Spirosoma rhododendri: one gene and its partner. The protein of the gene in region 1 interacts with the protein of each later gene in a pairwise test. Links are inferred from orthologs where the notes say so. Each region holds a gene or a part of one and is shown on either strand. Other genes may lie near its edges.

What was found.
Region 2: the proteins of HH216_RS10105 (region 1) and HH216_RS17050 interact in binary tests that used the Bacillus subtilis proteins (3 or more experiments, as listed by UniProt). The link is inferred for Spirosoma rhododendri from one-to-one orthologs.

What each region holds. Positions count from the first base shown.
Region 1 is NZ_CP051677.1:2,397,371-2,407,768, forward strand. What follows is about bases 3,292-6,969. They hold HH216_RS10105 (efflux RND transporter permease subunit), read right to left. Parts: upstream 6,642-6,969; coding sequence 3,492-6,641; downstream 3,292-3,491. Other genes in these bases: HH216_RS10100 (hypothetical protein), read left to right, coding at 3,292-3,353; HH216_RS10110 (efflux RND transporter periplasmic adaptor subunit), read right to left, coding at 6,746-6,969. Also shown: HH216_RS10085 (putative Ig domain-containing protein), read left to right, coding at 1-1,240; HH216_RS10090 (T9SS type A sorting domain-containing protein), read left to right, coding at 1,237-1,596; HH216_RS10095 (SDR family oxidoreductase), read right to left, coding at 1,669-2,493; more of HH216_RS10100, read left to right, coding at 2,694-3,291; more of HH216_RS10110, read right to left, coding at 6,970-7,816; HH216_RS10115 (TolC family protein), read right to left, coding at 7,829-9,073; HH216_RS10120 (TetR/AcrR family transcriptional regulator), read right to left, coding at 9,271-9,906; HH216_RS10125 (zinc-dependent metalloprotease), read right to left, coding at 10,284-10,398. UniProt on the Bacillus subtilis protein: Required for self-resistance to surfactin, an antimicrobial lipopeptide surfactant produced by B.subtilis. Also required for swarming motility.
Region 2 is NZ_CP051677.1:4,103,389-4,112,961, forward strand. The notes cover bases 106-2,958. They hold HH216_RS17050 (ABC transporter permease), read left to right. Parts: upstream 106-786; coding sequence 787-2,130; downstream 2,131-2,958. Other genes in these bases: HH216_RS17045 (ABC transporter ATP-binding protein), read left to right, coding at 106-684; HH216_RS17055 (hypothetical protein), read right to left, coding at 2,132-2,947. Outside these bases: more of HH216_RS17045, read left to right, coding at 1-105; HH216_RS17060 (GDCCVxC domain-containing (seleno)protein), read right to left, coding at 2,995-3,198; HH216_RS17065 (RNA polymerase sigma factor), read left to right, coding at 3,535-4,146; HH216_RS17070 (FecR family protein), read left to right, coding at 4,255-5,367; HH216_RS17075 (SusC/RagA family TonB-linked outer membrane protein), read left to right, coding at 5,588-6,778; HH216_RS17080 (SusC/RagA family TonB-linked outer membrane protein), read left to right, coding at 6,775-8,862.

The DNA of each region.
Region 1 (10,398 bases):
GTACACCTACACGATTCCGGCCAACACCTTCACCGATGCCGAGACGCCTAATTCGCTGACGCTGTCGGTGACTGGTCTGCCAACGGGTCTGAGCTTCACGGCACCAGCCACCATCAGCGGTACTCCCTCAACGACTACAGGTTCGCCGTTCAATGTGACGGTCACGGCTAAAGATCCGGGTAACCTGACGGCCAGCACCACGTTTACCTTTACGATTGCCCCTGCTGCTCCGGTAGCGACGGCTCCGGTGGCCCCAACGCTGCCCAACCAGACGGCCACGGTGGGCGTTGCCTTCAGCTACGTGGTGCCAGCCTTCTCGGGCACAGCCCCCATTACCTACACCGCGTCGGGATTGCCGGCGGGTTTGAGTTTTGAAGCCAGCAGCCGCACCATCTCGGGTACGCCCACGATGGCCCAGGTCAGCATGGTGATGATTACGGGCACCAACTCGGCGGGGTCGGGTAGCGGCAACTTCACAATCACCGTCAGCGCGGCACCGGCCGGGGGTACCTTTGCCATCAGCGGGGTGACTACCAACGGCTGTGCACAGCTGACGCCCGATTCGCGGCAGGTGACCTTCACCCCCCAGTACAGCAATAGCGATGGCAGCCCCATCAGCTTCCGCGTCGTCAACGAGTCGTTGCCTACCACGGCACCGGGGCCCTACAGTCTACGGCTCTACACCGACAACCCGGTGATCACGCTGGAGGCCACCCAGTCGGGCAAGGTTGTTACCCTCAGCTACAACTGGCTTAGCGCCTGTAGCACAGCCCCCGGCCCAGCGGCTCCGGTGGCCCCAACGCTGCCTAACCAGACGGCCACGGTGGGCGTCGCTTTCAGTTACGTAGTGCCCGCCTTCTCGGGTACAACACCTATCACCTACACCGCATCGGGCCTGCCCGCCGGACTGAGCTTCGACGCTGGCAGCCGTACCATCTCGGGCACACCTACCACGGCGCAGGTAAGCATGGTGACAATCACGGGTACCAACTCGGCGGGCTCGGGTAGCGGGATGTTCACCATCACGGTAAACGCAGCACCGGTGGGGGGCAACTTCGCCATCAGCGGAGTGATCACCAACAGCTGTGCGCAGCTGACACCCAATTCGCGGCAGGTGACCTTCACCCCCAGTATAGCAACAGCGATGGCAGCCCTATCAGCTTCCGCACCATCAATGAGTCGTTGCCCACCACGGCACCGGGGCCTTACAGTCTGCGGCTCTACACCGACAACCCGGTGATCACGCTGGAGGCTACTCAGTCGGGCAAGGTTAGTACCTTCAGCTACAACTGGCTCAGCTTCTGTAATAGCAGCAGCCGGATTGGGGTAGCCGAACAGCGGGAGCCAATGCAGGTTCGTGTACTGGGCAACCCGGTGCTGAGCGAACGGGTGGAGCTGGAAATCCGGGGCGTGGTGGCGGAGTCGGTTCGGATTCTGGCGACCGACCAGCAGGGCCGAACGGTTCATGAAACGAGCATCAAACAGGCTGACGAGGTCGAGCGGGCTACGGTTGAGCTGGGCCGTTCGGCGGGTATGTATCTGTTGCGGGTGAGCACGCCAACCCAGCAACAGGTCATCAAATTGATCCGGCAGTAGAACCGAATTTAGTCTGTGACAAACGCATCGAGGGGCCAACTGGTCCCTCGATGCGTTTGTGGTAATGTGGAATTAATTGGCCTGGCTCCCCTGCGCTTTTTTGGATACGTCGTCCCATTCGTGCCAGGTGGCGAGCCGCTCCTGATATTTGGGCTCAACCAGCCGGAGCCCAACGGAGCCGAGAAATAAACGCAACGGCGGTTTTTCGGCGTCAACGACCTGGAGAATAGCATCGGCGGTTGCGTCGGGATCGCCGGGCTGGCTTTTCTTACGGTTCTCCTTAATCTGATTCCGCAGGTCATCGTACGCCGGATTGGGCTCGCTGTGTTTCGCCGAACTACCACTCCAGTCGGTGGAATAGCCGCCCGGCTCGATCAGCGTGACGTTGATGCCAAACTGGGCCACTTCCTGCGACAGCGATTCACACATACCTTCCACCGCCCATTTCGATGCGTGATAGATGCTGAAAATCGGGAAGGTGGTAACGCCACCGATGCTCGATACCTGCATGATGTGGCCGCTGCCCTGCGCCCGCATGATCGGGAGTGCCGCCTGAATGATCCAGATGGAGCCAAACAGGTTGGTTTCGAGCTGCTTCCGTACTTCGTCTTCGCTCAGCTCTTCAAAAAAACCAAACTGCCCGTAGCCCGCGTTGCTAATGAGCACGTCGATGCGGCCAAATGTGTCGTTTGCCCGTTGAATAGCGTCGAAACAGGCCTGCCGGTCGTCAACGTTGAGTGACAGGGGCAGGAAGTTGTCGCCATAGGTATCGGCCAGGTCGTTCAGGCTATCGGTATCGCGGGCGGTAGCCGCTACTTTGTCGCCCCGTTTGAGGGCTGCTTCGGCCCACACGCGCCCAAAGCCGCGCGAAGTACCGGTGATAAACCACACTTTCATGAGTATCAGATAAATAAACTGGTTAGTACATACTGCCGTTGTCGGGCCGTATCTGTACAAACTAATTTTAACCCGCTTTGTCTACGTCCTGAGGTGCGGTAAGCTACCGTTTACGAATTAGTTAGCGTGCTTTTACTGGCGGTTATTGACAATCAGCAGACAAGGGCGCAGATTTGGATTCACGTAACTTTAATTCGTCTATGAGATTCATGACCACGCTGGTCGCGCTGCTAGTCTCGATCGCTGTGAGTACAGCACAAACGCGGGAGATTTATACCAATCCCAACTTCAAAACGCTGGCTAAAGATCACAAAGTGCTGGCCGTACTGCCTTTCAAAACAACGCTGCAACTGCGGCCGAAGGAGGTTGAAAAAAATGGTGGACCAGCGGGGGTAGCTGCGCTGGAAAAACGCGAAGGACTCGATGTGCAGAACGCCGTGCATTCGTATTTTCTGAAACGGAAAGAAAGTAAAGACCTGACCGTCGATGTGCAGGACCTGGCCCGCACCAACGCCCTGCTGGCACGGAACGCCGTCACCTACGAAACGCTGGCCAGCTTTACCCCCGAAGAACTGGCGAAAATGCTGGAGGTCGACGGAATTATATCCGGCACGTTTGAAACCACGCAGCCCATGTCTAACGGCGCAGCTATTGCCATGTCGTTCGCCGTTGGTTTCTCCGGCCCGACCAATACGGGTAAAACGACCATCAGCATCAACGACGGCAAAACGGGCGAACTGCTCTGGAAATACGACAAGACACTGTCACGCGGCTTCGGCAGCAACACCGGATCGATCATCACGACGATCATGCGGAAAGCATCGCGCCAACTGCCCTACGACAAAGATTACCGGGATTAGATAACTCGCCTACCAACAAAAATGCCCGACAATCGCTGCCGGGCATTTTTGTTGGTAGGCGGTTTTCGGTATTCGGTTTACGGTATACAGTTCACGGCGGATAGCACCGTAAACCGAAAACTATAAACCGTAAACCGACTATACTTCTGCCGATTCGCGGGTGACGGGTTTGCTTTTCTTGCCCGAAATCCGGTTCCAGGCGCGGCTTGCTGCGTTGAAACCGTTCTCAAACGTCAGGTACACCGTCGGGACGAGGACCAGCGTCAGCAGCAGCGAACTGATCAGACCACCGATGATAACCCACGCCAGACCGTTTTTCGATTCCGAACCGTCGCCGGTGGCCAGTGCCATCGGCAGCAGACCAATCGCCATGGCGATCGTGGTCATCAGGATCGGGCGAATCCGTTCGCGGCCCGCTTCGATCAGTGCTTCGACCGTGCTCTTGCCTTCTTCCTTCTGCGCATTGGCAAAGTCGACCAGCAGGATAGCGTTTTTCGCTACCAGACCGATCAGCATAATCATACCGAGCATAACGAAGAACGAGATCGATTCGCGGGCCAGTGCCAGCGCCAGAAACGCACCGATTACGGCCATCGGAATTGAGAACAGGACGACGAACGGGCGGAAATACGAGTTGTATAGCGCAACCATCAGCAGGTACACAAACGTGATAGCCAGCCCCAGCGCGATACCTAGGCTACCAAACGCGTCGGCCTGCCGTTCCAGATCGCCTTTGAGTGCATATGTGACACCACCCGGCAATTCCGTTTTCTTCAAAATATTGTCGATCTCCGTACCGACCGTACCCACCGGCCGACCAACGACGTTGGCATTGACCGACAGCGACCCGACCCGGTTGTAGCGCGATAGCTGCGTAGCACCCGTGCCCAGCGTCAGGTCGGCAATCTGGTCGACTTCGATCAGGTTGCCCTGCGCGTCGGGAACGGTCAGGTTACCTACGTCGTCCTTGCTCTGCCGGTTGAACTGATTCAGCTCAACGCGGATATCGTAGTCACGATTGCCGATACGGTATTTGCTGTCGGTATTACCCGAGAAGGCCGTTTGCAGCGTGGCACCGACGTTCGCGACGGATACGCCGTACTGCGCCATTTTCCGGCGGTCCAGATTCACTTTCAGCTCCGGCTTAGGATCATCGACCGATAATTCAACGTCTGTTGTACCGCTGACCGAGGCCACAACTTTCTTCACGATAGCCGCCGATGCTTCCAGTTCCTGCTGCGTATTTCCCTGCAACAGAATCTGAATCGGCGTCGCGTTGGCACCACCCGTAATACCGACCGGGGCCGATTTTACGTTCAGACCGGGAATCTGCATGATCTTGGCTTTCTGTTGGGCCGCAAACGTTTCAATCGACACGGGGCGCTGATCTTTCGGAACAATCGTCACCGTAATCTCGGCTTTGTGGTAGGGCGTTGACCCCAGGCCACCGCCCTGCGATGAGCTTGAATACCCGACGTTCGAGTTCACCTTCGTCACATACTTCGTGTTCATCAGCTCTTTCTCAATCTGCTGGCAAATCCGGTTGGTTTCGGCCAGACTGTTGAATGGCTCCCCTTCGACCTGAATGATAAATTCGCCCTGGTCACTTTGCGGGAAGAACGTGGTGCCGATAAAGCCACCTGCAACCAGTCCGATCGAACCGATAAACAGGGCGATAGCGGCCAGATAAACCCAACGCTTGTGGAACAGACCCCACTGCAACAGTCGGGCGTACCCGTTTTTGAGTGAATCGAACTGATGTTCGAATCCTTTCAGGAATCGCTTGCCCAGACCCGGCCCGTTGAGGTCGGTTTCCTTGGCAAAACGCGACGCCAGTAGTGGGGTAATGGTAAACGACACGATCAGCGACATCAGCGTCGAGAACACGACAACCAGCGAGAACTCGCGGATAATGTTGGCGATCAGACCCTGTACGAAGACCAGCGGCAGGAATACTACCACGTCGACCATCGTAATGGCGACGGCTGTAAAACCAATCTCGTTCCGACCGTCGAGCGATGCCTGACGGCGGTTTTTACCCATTTCGAGGTGCCGGTAGATGTTTTCCAGGACCACAATCGAGTCGTCGACCAGAATACCGACAACCAGCGAGAGGGCCATCAGCGTCATCAGGTTCAGCGTGAAGCCCAGCAGATACATTGGCACGAATACCGAGATAATCGACGCCGGAACCGATACCATCACGATAAAGGCATTGCGCAGGCTGTGCAGAAACAGCAGCATCACGAGCGCCACCAGCACAACGGCAAATTCAAGGTCGAAGATTACGCCTTCGGCCGATGCCAGCGTGTAGGTCGAGGAGTCGCTGGTGATCTCGAACTTCAGGCCGACGTTGGCGTACTGCTTTTCGATGTTGCCCAGAATCGCCCGCACCCGCTGACTGATCTCAACGGCGTTGGCGTCGGTCTGCTTCTGAATCGTTACCCCGACCGATTCGCGGCCGTTGATCCGGTTGATCGTCGTTGCGTCGGCCACCCCGTCGGTGACGGTTGCTACATCGCTAAGCAGAATTTTGGTACCGTCGGGCGAGGTTTTCAGGGCCGCGTTCCGAATCTGGTCGACATTGGTAAACTTACCCGACAGCCGGATGGCGTACTGCGCGCGGTCGGTTTCGATCTTGCCGGTTGGGTAGTCGAGGTTGGCCGAGTTGATAGCCTGCGACACCTGCGCAACCGACAGGTTGAAGTTCTTCAGCTTGTTGGGGTCGATACCGATGCGGATTTCGCGTTCGCGGCCACCCGTCAGCGTCACCTGCCCCACACCGTCGACTTTGGTCAGCTGCGTTCGAATCTGGTCATCGACGAGGTCGTAGAGTTTGGTCGGTTCGAGGTTGGCCCGCACGCCCATCCGCAAAACGGGCAGATCGTCGGTCGAGAATTTGAGCAGCGTCGGCGAGTTGACTTCGTCGGGCAACTGCGATAGTACGGCGTTGATTTTCCGCTGGGCGTCTTCCAGTGCCTGGTTTGGGTCGGCGCTGGCGTTGAGTTCAACCTGAATCGTAGACAAACCTTCCTGACTGGTCGAGCTAATGTTTTTCAGGTTCTCGATCGACGACACAGCGTCTTCGAGTTTGCGCGTCACGGAGTTTTCCACCTCCCCGGCTGCTGCGCCCGGATACGTCGTCAGAATCGTCACGACGGACGCATCGAACTTAGGCAGCAGGGTATAGTTCAAACTCTTGTACGAGATGAACCCCAGCAGACCCAGCACGGTAAAGGCCACCACCACCAGTGTCGGGCGTTTAATGGCAATTTCTGTTACTGACATGGTAAGTTTAAGGTTTAAAGTCTAAGGTTTAAGGTTTAGGGTTCGAGATTCGAAGTCTGCTCGCGGAGCAACCTTAAACCTTAAACATCAAACCTTAAACACGTTTACCGGCTTGCCGTTGAGTTGCTGACCGTTACTTTCGAGCCGTTGGTGAGGTTGAGCTGGCCGTTGACCACGATGGGTTCACCCTGTTGCAGACCGTCGAGTACCTGATACTGATCGCCGTTGTCGTAGCCGAGTTTTACCCGACGCAGCCGGGCAATATCGTTTTGTACGACGTAAACGCTGGCGCTGTCGGCACCGCCAACCAACGCCCGTCGGGGAATGAACAACCCATTGACGCCCTGCTTAAACGTGAAGCTGGCGTTGGCCAGCGTACCGGCTTTCAATTGGTTTTTGGCATTGTTATTTAGGTACACTTCCACCGGATAGTTGTGCAGCGCGTCGCCCTTGGGGCTGATGTAATGCACGGCACCCGTGAAGACAACACCGGGAAATGCCTGCGCCGTTACACGGGCCTGATCGCCGATTTTCAACTGATAGACAGCCTGCTCCGGAACGTTGACGACCAACTTCAACTGATTCAGGTTGATAACCGACGCCAGCACGGCACCGACCTGTACGTACTCGCCGTTCTCCACTTTCTTGTCGTAGACATACCCGCTGATGGGGGCTACTACCGCGCCGTTGCCCAGCACCCGCTTCTGCTGCTTTTCACTGATCAGCGTGTTGTTGTACTGATCTTTTAGCTTCTGATAAGCTTCCTGCGTTACGGCACCGCCCTGATACAGCCGCTCGTACCGCTCCATCTCGCGTTTGGCATTATCGACGGCGGTCTGGCTATTCTGCAGGACAATGCCCTGTACTTCATCCTGAATATAGCCAACGCGCTGCCCCTTGCCGACCTGCGTGCCCAGCACCAGGTTGAAGCCGGTCAGCTTACCCCGCGTTTCGGCGATGATGTTTCCCTCGTTCCGGGCTTCGACCGTACCGAGTAAAGACAGGTTCTGGTCGAGCTTTTCAAACGTCACGGCCTGCACTTCCACAACCGGTGTGGTCTGGAATACAGCTTTCGGCGTCTTGGCGTCGTCGATCACTTTTTTGTTGTCGATCAACCGGAAGGCAATCAGCCCGATCAGCGCAACGACACCGAGTACTATAAGAATTCGTTTCATGAGTGGCTTAACTTATTTTTTGGTAACGTAGTCGATAATGGTTCCCTGCGCGTCTTCGTAGTCGAGCCGCGACTGATACAGGCTGATAAGTTTGTTAGCCAAGTTGTTCTGGGCCGTCGTCAGGGCATCTTTCGCATCGATCAGTGTAACCGACGTGGCGATGCCTTCTTTGTACTCCAGTTCCGTAACGGTCAGAATCCGCTGGGCCAGTTTGATGTTGTCGCGCTCACGCTGAATGTCGGTAACCAGATTCTGATAGCTCACCTGCGCATTGCTCAGGCTCAGCTGCGCCGACTCGCGGGTCAGAATCTGCTGAAGACGTAACGTTTCCAGAGTCAGCCGGTTTTCCTGATCGCGGTATTTGCGCTGATTGCCGTCGAAGGGTGTCCAGCTAAACGTCAGACCGATGGCACTGCTCTGAAACCAGGGCAGGCCCCCCTGAAAGAAGTTAAAATCCTGTCGCTGCGCATTGGTGCCGTAGGTACCATATAAACCCAGCGACGGGTAATAGCCCCGGTTGTTTGATTGTCGGTTCAGGTCGGCCAGTTGCGTATTCAGCAACAGTTGCCGGAAGTCGGGACGTCTCTCAAAAAAACGATCCTCAGCGTTGGTCAGTTCGGCCACCTGCAAATCATTCTCGATCTGTAGCTGCTGTAGCTGCAGGGGCTCGCTGATGGGCATACCCATCTGGAATTTTAGCTGGTTGATTGCCTGACCGTAGTTACGATTGGCCTGCTCCAGCTGCGATTGCAGGTTGTTGCGATTGAGCTGAATCCGGCCGAAGTCAATTTCCCGCGTCGTGCCGTTTTTCAGCCGGACAATCTCCTGTTGCAGCAGCGTATCCGATGAGTTCAGGTCACGGATGGTCAGCCGCCGTTGCAGATCGATAACCAGCGTCCGGTAGTACGCCTGCGCCACGTTGTATGCCTGCGTCTGCTCGGCCTGCGCCGTAACAACCGACTGTAACTGCGTCTGTACTTTAGCAGCTTTTAGCGCCAGACCCAGTGAGGGGTCGAACAATTTCTGATCGACCCGGCCGGTGAGCGTAGCGTTATACTGCGTACCAAACTTGACCCGGATGAACTCTTGCGCTCCCGTGCCGCCAGCAGTGGGTGCCTGGCCCGTCGTGGCGGTTGTACTGGCTGCACCCGCCAGACTGCCGGGCAGCAGCGTGACCGGAATAATGACGTTGTCGACCACCGACCCCGACACGCCTACCTGCGGCAGGTTGCGGCCGATAACCTGTTTTACCTGCACCGTCGATACCTGCTCGTTGATGCGGGCAATCTTGATATTGGGGTTGTTAGCACGCGCGTATTCAACGCACTGCGCCAGCGAAAAGCCGTCGGTAGGGGGGCTAGCTGCGCCTGAACCGGCGGAATCAGTAAGGCCGACAGTAAGATCAGATAAATACTTGTTCTCATGTGTGTATGTGGGTGGGACCCCCGAACGTATTAGCAGGTAAGATTGTGCAGAAATCGGCGGATAGCCCGCTCATACAGCGCTGTCGGGTTCTGAAACAGAGCGGCCATCTGCGGGTCGTCCATTTTCTTCAGATGACGGGCTGCTTCATCAGGTTTTATATTGGTAATCAGGTTGATATAGCCCAGCATCAGGCAGAACCAGTTAAAAATAATCTCAGGCTTCTCGGCCTCCGAAACACCCAGTTCCCCAAACAGACTCTCCATCCGGAAGCGAGCTTCCTGCATGTCGTCGCGCATTTGTTCGCGCTGCTGTTCCATGCGTTCGGGGTTGTGCATCAGGCGGAACACTTCTGGCTGTGCCGTTGCAAAGTGCCACTGCACCATCGACAGCCGGGCCAGCTTTTCTTCTGCATTCAGGCCCATTGCCATGACCGTGTCAAACGAGCGCTTTACTTCTTCGTGGCCTTCCCGCGCAATGCTGAGCAGGACATCTTCCTTATTCTCGAAGTGCTCGTACACAATCGGAGCGGTGTACTCGATAGCGTCGGCAATGCTCCGAATCGTAACGGCGTTCCAGTCTTTTTCCCGCGCTATCTGCCGGGCCGCGTCCAGAATGCGCTGTCGTATCTCGGCTTTTTGTCTAACTCTACGCTCGGTGGTACTCATTCATCTAACCTGTTTCAAAAAACCTAACAAAGATAGATTTTATAAGTTTCGTCTAATTCATTAAAAATTTTCTTTGTGACGAACGGTTGCGCTAAATGACAAAAGGCCAGCCTTATAGCGTAATAAGGCTGGCCTTTCGGACGGTTAATTGACTGTTGTTGGTCAGGACGACTACTGAATAGACTTTGTCCTAAGCTATTGATTGACAAATAATTAGCTGTTGTCTCTTTGTCATTCCGACACCAGGAGGGATCTTCGGCAACAGCAAGAATCATTCAATTACCGAAGATCCCTCCTGGTGTCGGGATGACAAAAAAACAAGATAGCGGCCTATTGGATCATTTATAATTCACCTTAATTGGCCTAAAAGTACAATTTTAGTAAACGTCGCACGGACTGCTGAGCCAGTCCTGACCGGGGTCGATAGGCGCACCATCGGGTGGCGTCATCGCGCCAGGTGTTGAAATCTGGTCGGGGTCATTGAGATACCGG
Region 2 (9,573 bases), 1.7 Mb from region 1 along the record:
GGCTACCTGCCCGAAGAGCGGGGGTTGTACAAGAAAATGAAGGTCGGCGAGCAGCTGTTGTACCTGGCGCAGCTCAAAGGGCTGAACGAACGGCAGGCGCTGGATAAGCTCAAAACGTGGTTTATCAAGTTCGATATCAAAACCTGGTGGGATAAGCAGGTTGAAGACCTCTCAAAGGGGATGCAGCAGAAGGTGCAGTTCGTAGCAACGGTCATGCACGATCCCGACCTGATTATTCTGGATGAACCCTTTTCCGGCTTCGATCCAATCAACGCCAACCTCATCAAAGACGAGATTCTGGAACTGCGCGACCGGGGCAAAACGATCATTTTCTCGACCCACCGCATGGAATCCGTCGAAGAACTGTGCGATCACATCGCGCTCATCAACCGGTCGCACAAGGTGCTCGACGGCTCCAAGCGGGCCATCAAAGAGCAGTTCCGGACGCACACGTACCACGTCGAATACAAGGGCGCACTAGGCGACCTGCCCGCTGCCTTCGCCCTCAAACAGACGGGCACCACCGACGACGGTTTCGAGCGTGCCGACATTCAGATTCCCCCCGACGCATCGGTCAACGACCTGATCCGCTTCCTCCTCGATCGCGTAGCCGTGCGCTCATTCGGCGAAAACATTCCCAGCATGAACGACATCTTCATCCGGACGGTGGGTGCAAATGATTGAATTAGTGACTGATAGAATGATTGAATAGGCTAACGCCCACTGTTTAAGTCATTCATTTCAACACTCGATAAATCAATCATTCAACAATTCAATCATTCAGTCATGAATACCATCTTTATCATTATCAAACGCGAGTACCTGGTTCGGGTGCGTAAGAAGTCGTTTATCATCATGACTATCCTGGGGCCGCTGCTTATCACGGCGTTCTACGGGGTCATTGGCTGGGCGGCTATCAGTTCGATCAACCAGAAGAAAATTGCCGTTGTCGACGACAGCGGTCTGTTCAAAGGCAAGTTCAAGCAGACAAAAGAGTCGGCGTATGCGTACCCGAAAGAATCGCTGGACGTGGCCAAGAAGTCGTTCGTCAAGCAGGGGTACGACGTGCTGGTGTACATCCCCAAAGACGTTATCGAGCAGCCGAAGACGGTGCGGATTTTTGCCGAAAAAAGCGTCAGTCTTGATGTGCAGAACAACGTTGAACGGGCCATTTCGCGCGAAATCGAAACGATTAAGCTGAACCGGGCGGGCATCACGCAGCAGGTGATCGAAGACGCCAAAGTCAACGTCGACGCGCAGACGATCAGCCTGAGCGAGGAAGGCGAGAAAAACAGCAGTTCGGTGGCCACGTCGATTATTGGTGGTGCCTGCGCCGTGATGATCTACATTATGATGCTGATTTACGGCACGCAGGTGATGCGGGGGGTAATGGAAGAAAAAACCAACCGCATTATCGAAGTGATTATCTCGTCGGTAAAGCCGTTTCAACTGATGCTGGGTAAGATCATCGGCGTCGCGTTGGTGGGCCTGACCCAGTTTCTGCTCTGGATCGTGCTGACGGTAGGTTTGCTCACGATTGGCTCGTCTATGCTGGGGAAATCGCCCAAAGAAACAGCACAGTCGGCCGTGACCAGCCGGGTTGGTAATGTACCGACAATGTCGGCCAGTGATCGGGAGGCTATGGAACGCAAGATGGCCGCTGCCGACGGCCCCGCGGCCAACATCATGGCGGCTATCGACACGCTGAACCTGCCGCTGATTATTTCGTGCTTTATGTTTTACTTCCTCGGCGGCTACCTGCTCTACAGCGCGCTGTTCGGGGCTATCGGCGCGGCCGTCGACAACGAGACGGAGACGCAGCAGTTCATGTTCCCGATCATGCTGCCCATCATCGCGTCCATCGCCTTTGCCCAGTTCGTCGTCCGCGACCCCGACGGCCCATTGGCGTTCTGGACCTCGATGATTCCGTTTACCTCGCCGGTGATTATGATGGTCCGGATTCCGTTTGGCGTACCGGGCTGGCAACTGGCCCTGTCGATGGTGCTGCTGGTGCTGGGCTTCCTCGGCACGATCTGGCTGGCCGCCCGTATCTACCGCGTCGGTATCCTGATGTACGGCAAAAAAATCACCTACAAAGAACTATCAAAGTGGGTGTTCTATAAGGGTTAACTTACCCGTTCTGGTGCGGCTCCCGGTGCAGGAGGCTGCGCCAGAACCGTTGCCAGCGGGTTGGCGCGGGAATAATCGCTATGCCACCTCCGGTGATCGTTTGTAGGTTACGGGTGACGGATTGCACCAGCGTAACATCGTTAAGTTGAAGTGATTTCTCCGTTCCCGTGGTCTGAATCTGGCATGAACTATAGTAGTCTGTACGTACTGTGCCACCACTGTTGATGTGAACGTTGAGCGTAGTCGGCTTTTCCAGCGCGGTAATTGTAAGGCTGTACGTACCATCACGATCGGTTTTCACCTGCCAACTGCCGTGGTAGTAGCCAACCTGGACGTAGGCGTTTGCTAGCGGCTGCACCGTACCAGTTGTATCGCGCAGCAGTACGCGTCCGGTGATCATCAGCGACTTCGTACGATCCGTAGTAAGTGGGAGATCGGCTCGTACGATTGGTGTAAAACTGGGCTGAACCGGCGACGTTTGCGTTGGGTGTGACGGGGTTGACTTTGTTGAGTGCTGCTGAGCCAGAGCTGTTTGCAGACCGAGCCAGCTCATAGCCAACAGGCTTAGCCAACGCTGCCAACTGCTTTCAATCGTGTCTGCCACCAGCAGGCGATTGAACTGATCGTCACGCAGGCGACCACACTGGGTTTCGGCCGTTGGCCGGGCTAGTCGTTTTATTAGTTCCTGATCGGATAAAGTTGTGTAGTCGACTACCGTTTTCTGGCAGCTGGTACAGAATCGGCCCGTATCATTCGGCTGCATATTGTCCCACGACTGGGGACAGGGCTGTGGAATCTGAACGGAGAAGCGACGCATGACCACCGGTGATTTGTTCAATAAGTGCGATGGTCCGTAAATACTACTTACGAACAGCACGACTTCTGCTGCTGAATGGGTGGGCACTTGACCGACCCGTAGGAGCAGAATACGCAGCAGTCGCCCGGCAGGGGGCGGAGCAGCGTCTGGCAATGGGTGCATTCGTAGAAGAACTGGCAGGCGTCCGTCGGCATGGTTTCGGTTTGCTGATGGCTGCACTGGGGGCAAGTGATGGTCGATTCAAGCGTCATGATTGGGCGAAGTATACGGGGAAAGTACCGCTTTTTCGCTGTGATGAGGAGATACTGAGAAGGGAACGTTACGATGGTGGGGATAAACGCGTGGTTTCGCTCGACCTGATCCACCTCTTACCCGCTTGGCAAGCCATTTACATGTTTCGGTAGGGCGGAAAAGATATGTGGCTGTGATTACTCAGGTAGCAAAAAAGCAGGGTGGTAGGCACCATCATGCGTTTGTCTATCAACTGCTACCGTGTGATTAACTTGTTGCCTGCAATAATGAGCTAGGTGCAATATATTCTTTACTAGATTATAATTGTATGTTTGTGTCACAGACACACGTACACAATGAATAATGAGTTGCAGCCCACTACCGTCGATGAGCAAAGCCTGTTATGGAGTCGTTTTAAAAACGGCGACTCACTGGCTTTTGGTCAGTTGGTGACGCAACATTACAAATTGCTGTATAACTACGCGACGAAGTTCTCGAAGGACAGCGCCTTTGTCGAAGACTGTTTACAGGAAGTGTTTCTCGACCTCTGGTACAATCGGGCCAGCCTGAGCGAGACCGTGTTCGTAAAAGCATACCTGTTAACGGCTGTACGGAACCGATTGCTGAAAGCACTGCGCCGTGCCGATTTTTTCCGGCCAATCGACGATTTGACATTTTCAGCAGATGCCGTCGAGCGGCCGGTGGAAGAGGTGCTGATCGCAGGAGAGCATCAGGAGGAGCAGGTGCGTCATCTTCAGCGCAGTATACTGCAACTGACACCCCGTCAGCAGGAGATCATCTACCTGCGGTTCTACCAGCACCTAAACAATGACGAGATAGCTCAACTGTTGACAATAAGCCGCCCCGCTGTCGCTAATTTGCTCAGTATATCGCTGAAAGAGCTACGTAAAAAGATTCAACTACCCATCGTTGTGTTTGTGTTACTGCTGGGCCCGGCCTTGCGCTAACTGGGTGAGTTAGAAAGGATTCATATTTTTTCGGAAAAAAGTTTACTTTTTTTTGGTGATAAACAACGCGGAGCTGGACTACTGATACTAGAGACTCCTTACGCGTTGATGAACAACTTCTCTAATTACACGGCCGATGACCTGGCAGCTGACCCTACTTTCGCCGAGTGGGTACGTCGGCCCGACGACCCACGCTACGCATTCTGGGCTGGGTGGGTAGCCCAGCACCCCGAACAGCAGGAAACGATTGTTCAGGCCGTCATACTCGTGCAGGCCATACATGGCTTGTACGATACCGATGAGTTGGTCGATCGGCATTTGCGGGAAAACGTACAGCGAATTGTAACAACCGCCCAGTCTACGGACTGGCGTCCCGATAAGGTTGTTGGCCAAAGGGCGACCTGGTGGCAGTGGTCGTCGGTCGCAGCCGCTGCGGTTTTATTAGTAGTAGCGGGCTTTTGGTATGTGCAATCACCAACCCGGCTGACTGGATCATCCAGTCCCGCTACGACTGCTGAACTCGCGCTGATCGAACGGTCGAATACGGGCACGCACCCCATGACGGTGCTGCTGAGCGATGGCAGCGTCGTTACGCTGGAGCCGAATAGCTGGCTATCATACCCGCGAACGTTTGCCGCTGACACCCGATTGGTCAACCTGTCGGGCGAGGCTTTCTTCGATATCAGAAAGAATCCGAAAAGGCCGTTTCTGATCCGTACAGACCGGTCGGTGACCCGCGTGCTGGGCACTAGCTTTCGAATTCGGGCCTTTCAGCAAAAACCGGTTAGCGTGCTGGTGCGTACGGGGCGGGTAGCTGTTTACGCGCTGGACAAGGCAGGAAACCCGTCGGATGCGTCGACGAAGAGCGACGTGTTGCTGCCCAATCAGCAGGTGGAGATCGCGGACGGCGTACTAACTAAACGAAATGTGCTGAATCGCAGCGCAGTCGCTCCAATTCAGGTAGGCCCCACGGAGATCTCATTCGATGATCGGCCCGTCGCGGATGTGCTGACAACGCTCGCTCAGCTGTACGAAGTAACCATCTCATTCGACGCTGATCGACTCAGCAGTTGTCGGATCACCACGTCTTTCGCCGACGAAACCCTGCCGGAACGGCTGAGCAGCATCTGTCGGGCAATCGGGGCCACCTACCGGATCGGCGCCGATCGAATCGACGTCATGAGCCAGGGATGTTCACCGGCTACCAATTTCACCAACTAACCCAGCGCCTATGATTTAAGCAAAGTTTACTCAGTAGTAACACAAAAAAAGCAACGGTGGGTCCAGCACCGTTGCCTGATTCATCCCTCGTCCGTATCGGTACCTGCAACGGCTTCCAGAAGCTGACGGGGACGTATTTGTCCTATCCTTAATCAAATTGAACAAATCCAGCAAATTTATGCATAAATGTGAGTCGTTTCAACGGTTGACGTTTGGGATTATGAAACTCATTATCTGTCAGCTTTTACTGGCGGCATTCGTGGGCAGCATCGTACTGGCTGGCCCATCGGCAGCGCAGGGGGTGCTTGACCGCTCGGTAACCATGCAAGTCACGAATCAGCAGATTGGGTCCGTGCTAGGACTGCTGCGTAAGCAGGTGGACGTGCGGTTTACGTACAGTTCGTCGGTTGTCGAAACCAATCGGCGCGTCAGCCTGTCGGTTACCAATGAGCGACTGTCCGATGTGATGAACCGGCTTCTGACACCGCTGAACATTGCGTATCGCGTGGAGGGACGCCAAATCATTCTCTACCGCCAGGAAAAGACAGGCGACGCCGATGAACCGACGTCTACTGGTGGGCAGGTCGGTGTCGCCGAAGCCGTAACCGTTCGGGGGCGCGTGACCGACGATAAAGGCATGGGCCTGCCCGGTGCCAACGTCCTGATAAAGGGCAGTACGACGGGGACGGTTACCGATACCGATGGCGCTTACTCGCTCTCAGTACCGACGGGTACTGAAACGCTGGTGATCTCATTTATCGGTTACACGTCGAAGGAGGTTGCCATAGGCGGGCGTACCACGGTCGACGTGCAACTGGCATCCGACGATAAGTCGTTGTCGGAGGTGGTTGTCGTGGGCTACGGTACGCAGCGGAAGGCTGACCTGACCAGCGCCGTCGCCAGCGTAAAGTCGGAGAATTTCGTGAAAGGAGCCGTGAAAGATGCCGGGCAACTGCTTCAGGGCAAGGTCGCCGGTCTGACGATTAGTAACCCTAGTGGCGACCCAACGGCCAACACGCAGATTTTGCTGCGCGGTACGGCTACGCTCAGTAGCAGCTCCCAACCCCTGATTCTGATCGACGGCGTGCCGGGAAGTTTGAACACGGTAGCCCCGGAAGATATCGCGTCCATCGACGTGCTAAAAGACGGTTCAGCGGCTGCTATCTATGGTACGCGCGGCACCAACGGCGTTATCCTGATTACGACCCGCCGGGCGCAGGGCGATATCAAACCGACAATCGAATACAGCGGCTACGTCAGTACGCAGACGATCACCCGCAAACCTGATCTGCTGACGGCGACCGACTACCGGCGGCTCATTCCGCAGGGCGTCGGTTTTCAGGATCTGGGGGCGATACCGACTGGATCAACGCACTCTCGCGGGCTCCGCTCATTCACGTCAACAACGTGACGTTGCGAGGTGGTAATGCAACGACCAACTACCTGGCCAACGGCACGTACCGGTATTTTGAAGGTATTTTCCTGAAGTCGGACAACCGCACCTTCACCGGCCGGATCGACGTCAACCACAACATGTTCGACAGTCGGCTGAAACTGAATGTCGGCTTGCTCAGCTCTAACAACCGGTATACAACCCTGACCGACGGCGGTAGCTTTAGCGGCTACACGTACCGGCAGGCGGTGATCCAAAACCCGACGCAGCCGATCACCAATGCTGACGGAACCTGGTATCAGCAGCCGGGTCTGTTCAACTACGACAACCCGCTGGCCCGCATCTACGAATCGGATGGCGAAAATAAGTCGCTCAACACGCGTTACAACGGTAGCCTAACCTGGCTCCCCATCGACCGGCTGCAACTGAAAGCCCTGGCTTCGCTAAACCAGTTTAACCAGACGCGGGGCTACGCCGAAACCAAGCAGCATATCTCGACCATCCGCGACGGTCGTAACGGCTACGCATCGCGAGGGACGCAGGCCGTAACCGACCGGCTGCTTGAACTGACGGCCAACTACGACCACAACTTCGGGGCACACCGCCTGTCGGTTCTTGGGGGGTATAGTTATCAGGACAACGTGTACGAGGATTATTTCATGCAGAACTGGAATTTCCCGACCGACAAGTTTACCTACAATAACATCGGCACGGGGAACGCCCTGCGGACCGGTCTGGCACCCATCGGCAGCTACAAAGGGGCCTGGAACCTGGTCGGTTTCTTCGGTCGACTGACTTACAACTATGAAGACAAATACCTGCTGCTGGCCAGTGTGCGCCGGGAAGCGTCGTCCAAGTTTGTCGGGGCCAATCAGCCATGGGGTACGTTTCCGGCCGTATCGCTGGGCTGGCGTATCAACCGGGAAGGGTTCATGCGGGACGTCAAGGTGTTTGACGACCTGAAACTGCGGGCAGGCTACGGCGTCACCGGTACGGCCCCCGACGATCTGTTTTTGGGCGTAGCCCGGCTCAACTACAGCGGCTTCTTCCTGGTCAACGGTACGTGGGTGCCGAGCCTGGTGCCAGCCAGTAACCCCAACCCGTACCTGCGCTGGGAAGAAAAACGCGAAACCAACATCGGCCTCGATTTTTCGCTCTACAAGGGGCGGGTCAGCGGCTCGATCGACCTGTACAACCGCGAAACCAACGGCCTGCTCTACGACTACCCCGTGCCGTCGCCCCCCAATCTGTTCGGCATCACCCGCGCCAACGTGGGTTCGATGCGCAACCGGGGTGTTGAAGTCATTGTCAACGTTGTGCCGGTGCAGACAAAGTCGTTCGTCTGGAATTCGAGCGTCAACTTCTCAACCAACCAGAACCGACTGACCTCGCTGACCAACGACCTGTACACGCTGACCAACGACTTTTTCAACACCGGCTACACGGGTGAACCCATCCAGACCTACACCAGCCGGGTGCGGGTAGGGCAACCCATCGGTAACTTCTACGGCTTCAAGGTAGTCGATGTGGGGGCTGACGGGAAATGGATTTACGAAAACCGGGAAGGGCAGCAGGTGCCATACGATCAGTTTGCCCACAGCGACGAAGACAAGATGATTCTTGGCAATGGCCTACCCAGGTACTACGCGGGCTGGAACAACAACCTGCGTTACAAAAACTTCGACCTAGCCGTTACCATGCGCGGTGCGTTTGGCTACCAGATTCTGAACTTCCAGCGGATGTACTACGAAAACCCCGGTGTGGTGCAATACAACCAGCTGCGGTCGGCGCAGGAGCCGGTGTTCGGCAAAGTCGTACTGAACAAAAACGTACCGCTCGAATACAACAGCTATTATGTTGAAAACGGCGATTTCTGGAAGATCGATAACGTCACGCTGGGCTACAACGTCAACCTGCCCACCAGCAGTAAGATCATCCGCAATGCCCGCGTCTACGTCTCGACGCTGAATACGTTCCAGTTCACCGGCTACAAAGGGCTTGACCCCGAAGTTAACCGGGGTGGGCTGGCTCCCGGCCTCGACGACCGTGACAAGTACCCATCGGTACGTACCTACACGTTTGGCCTGAACCTAACTTTTTAACTTATATCCGCCATGACTTTCAAACCATACCGGCAGGCGGGCAGTACCGCCCTCTTGATTTCAGCTCTAACCGCGCTGATGCCGGGCTGCACCAAACTCCAGGACGAAAACTACACGCAGCTCGTCAGCAGCAGCTTCGTACCGACCCCGCAGGATTTGGCGTCGCTCGTTGGGCCAGCCTACGGCAACTGGCGTCCGCTGATGATGCAGAACAACGGCTTTTTCCGCACCAACGAAATCGGTGCCGACGAACTCGTAATCCCCGCCCGGCCCAACGGCTGGGTCGACGGGGGGATTTTCCGGCGGCTGCACGAACACAAGTGGACCTCGCAGGACGGCAGTGCGTACGATAACTGGAATAACGCCTTTGGTGGCATCACCAACGCCAACCGGGTGATCTACCAGATTGAGTCGGGGCAGATTCCGGTGACGCAGGGCAAAGACGCCCTGTTGGGTGAACTGCGCGTATTGCGGGCGTCGTACTACTACGTGCTCTGCGACATCTTCGGTAACGTACCCATCGTCACGCGGTTCAACGTAGAGGAAGGCTTTCTGCCTGATCAAAGCTCACGTGCCGAGGTGTATAACTTCATCGTAAAAGAAATTACCGAGTCGCTGCCGCTGCTGGGCAACACGGTCGATAAAAGCACGTATGGCCGGTTCAATAATAAGTGGGCGGCCTATGCACTGCTGGCGCGGGTGTACCTCAAC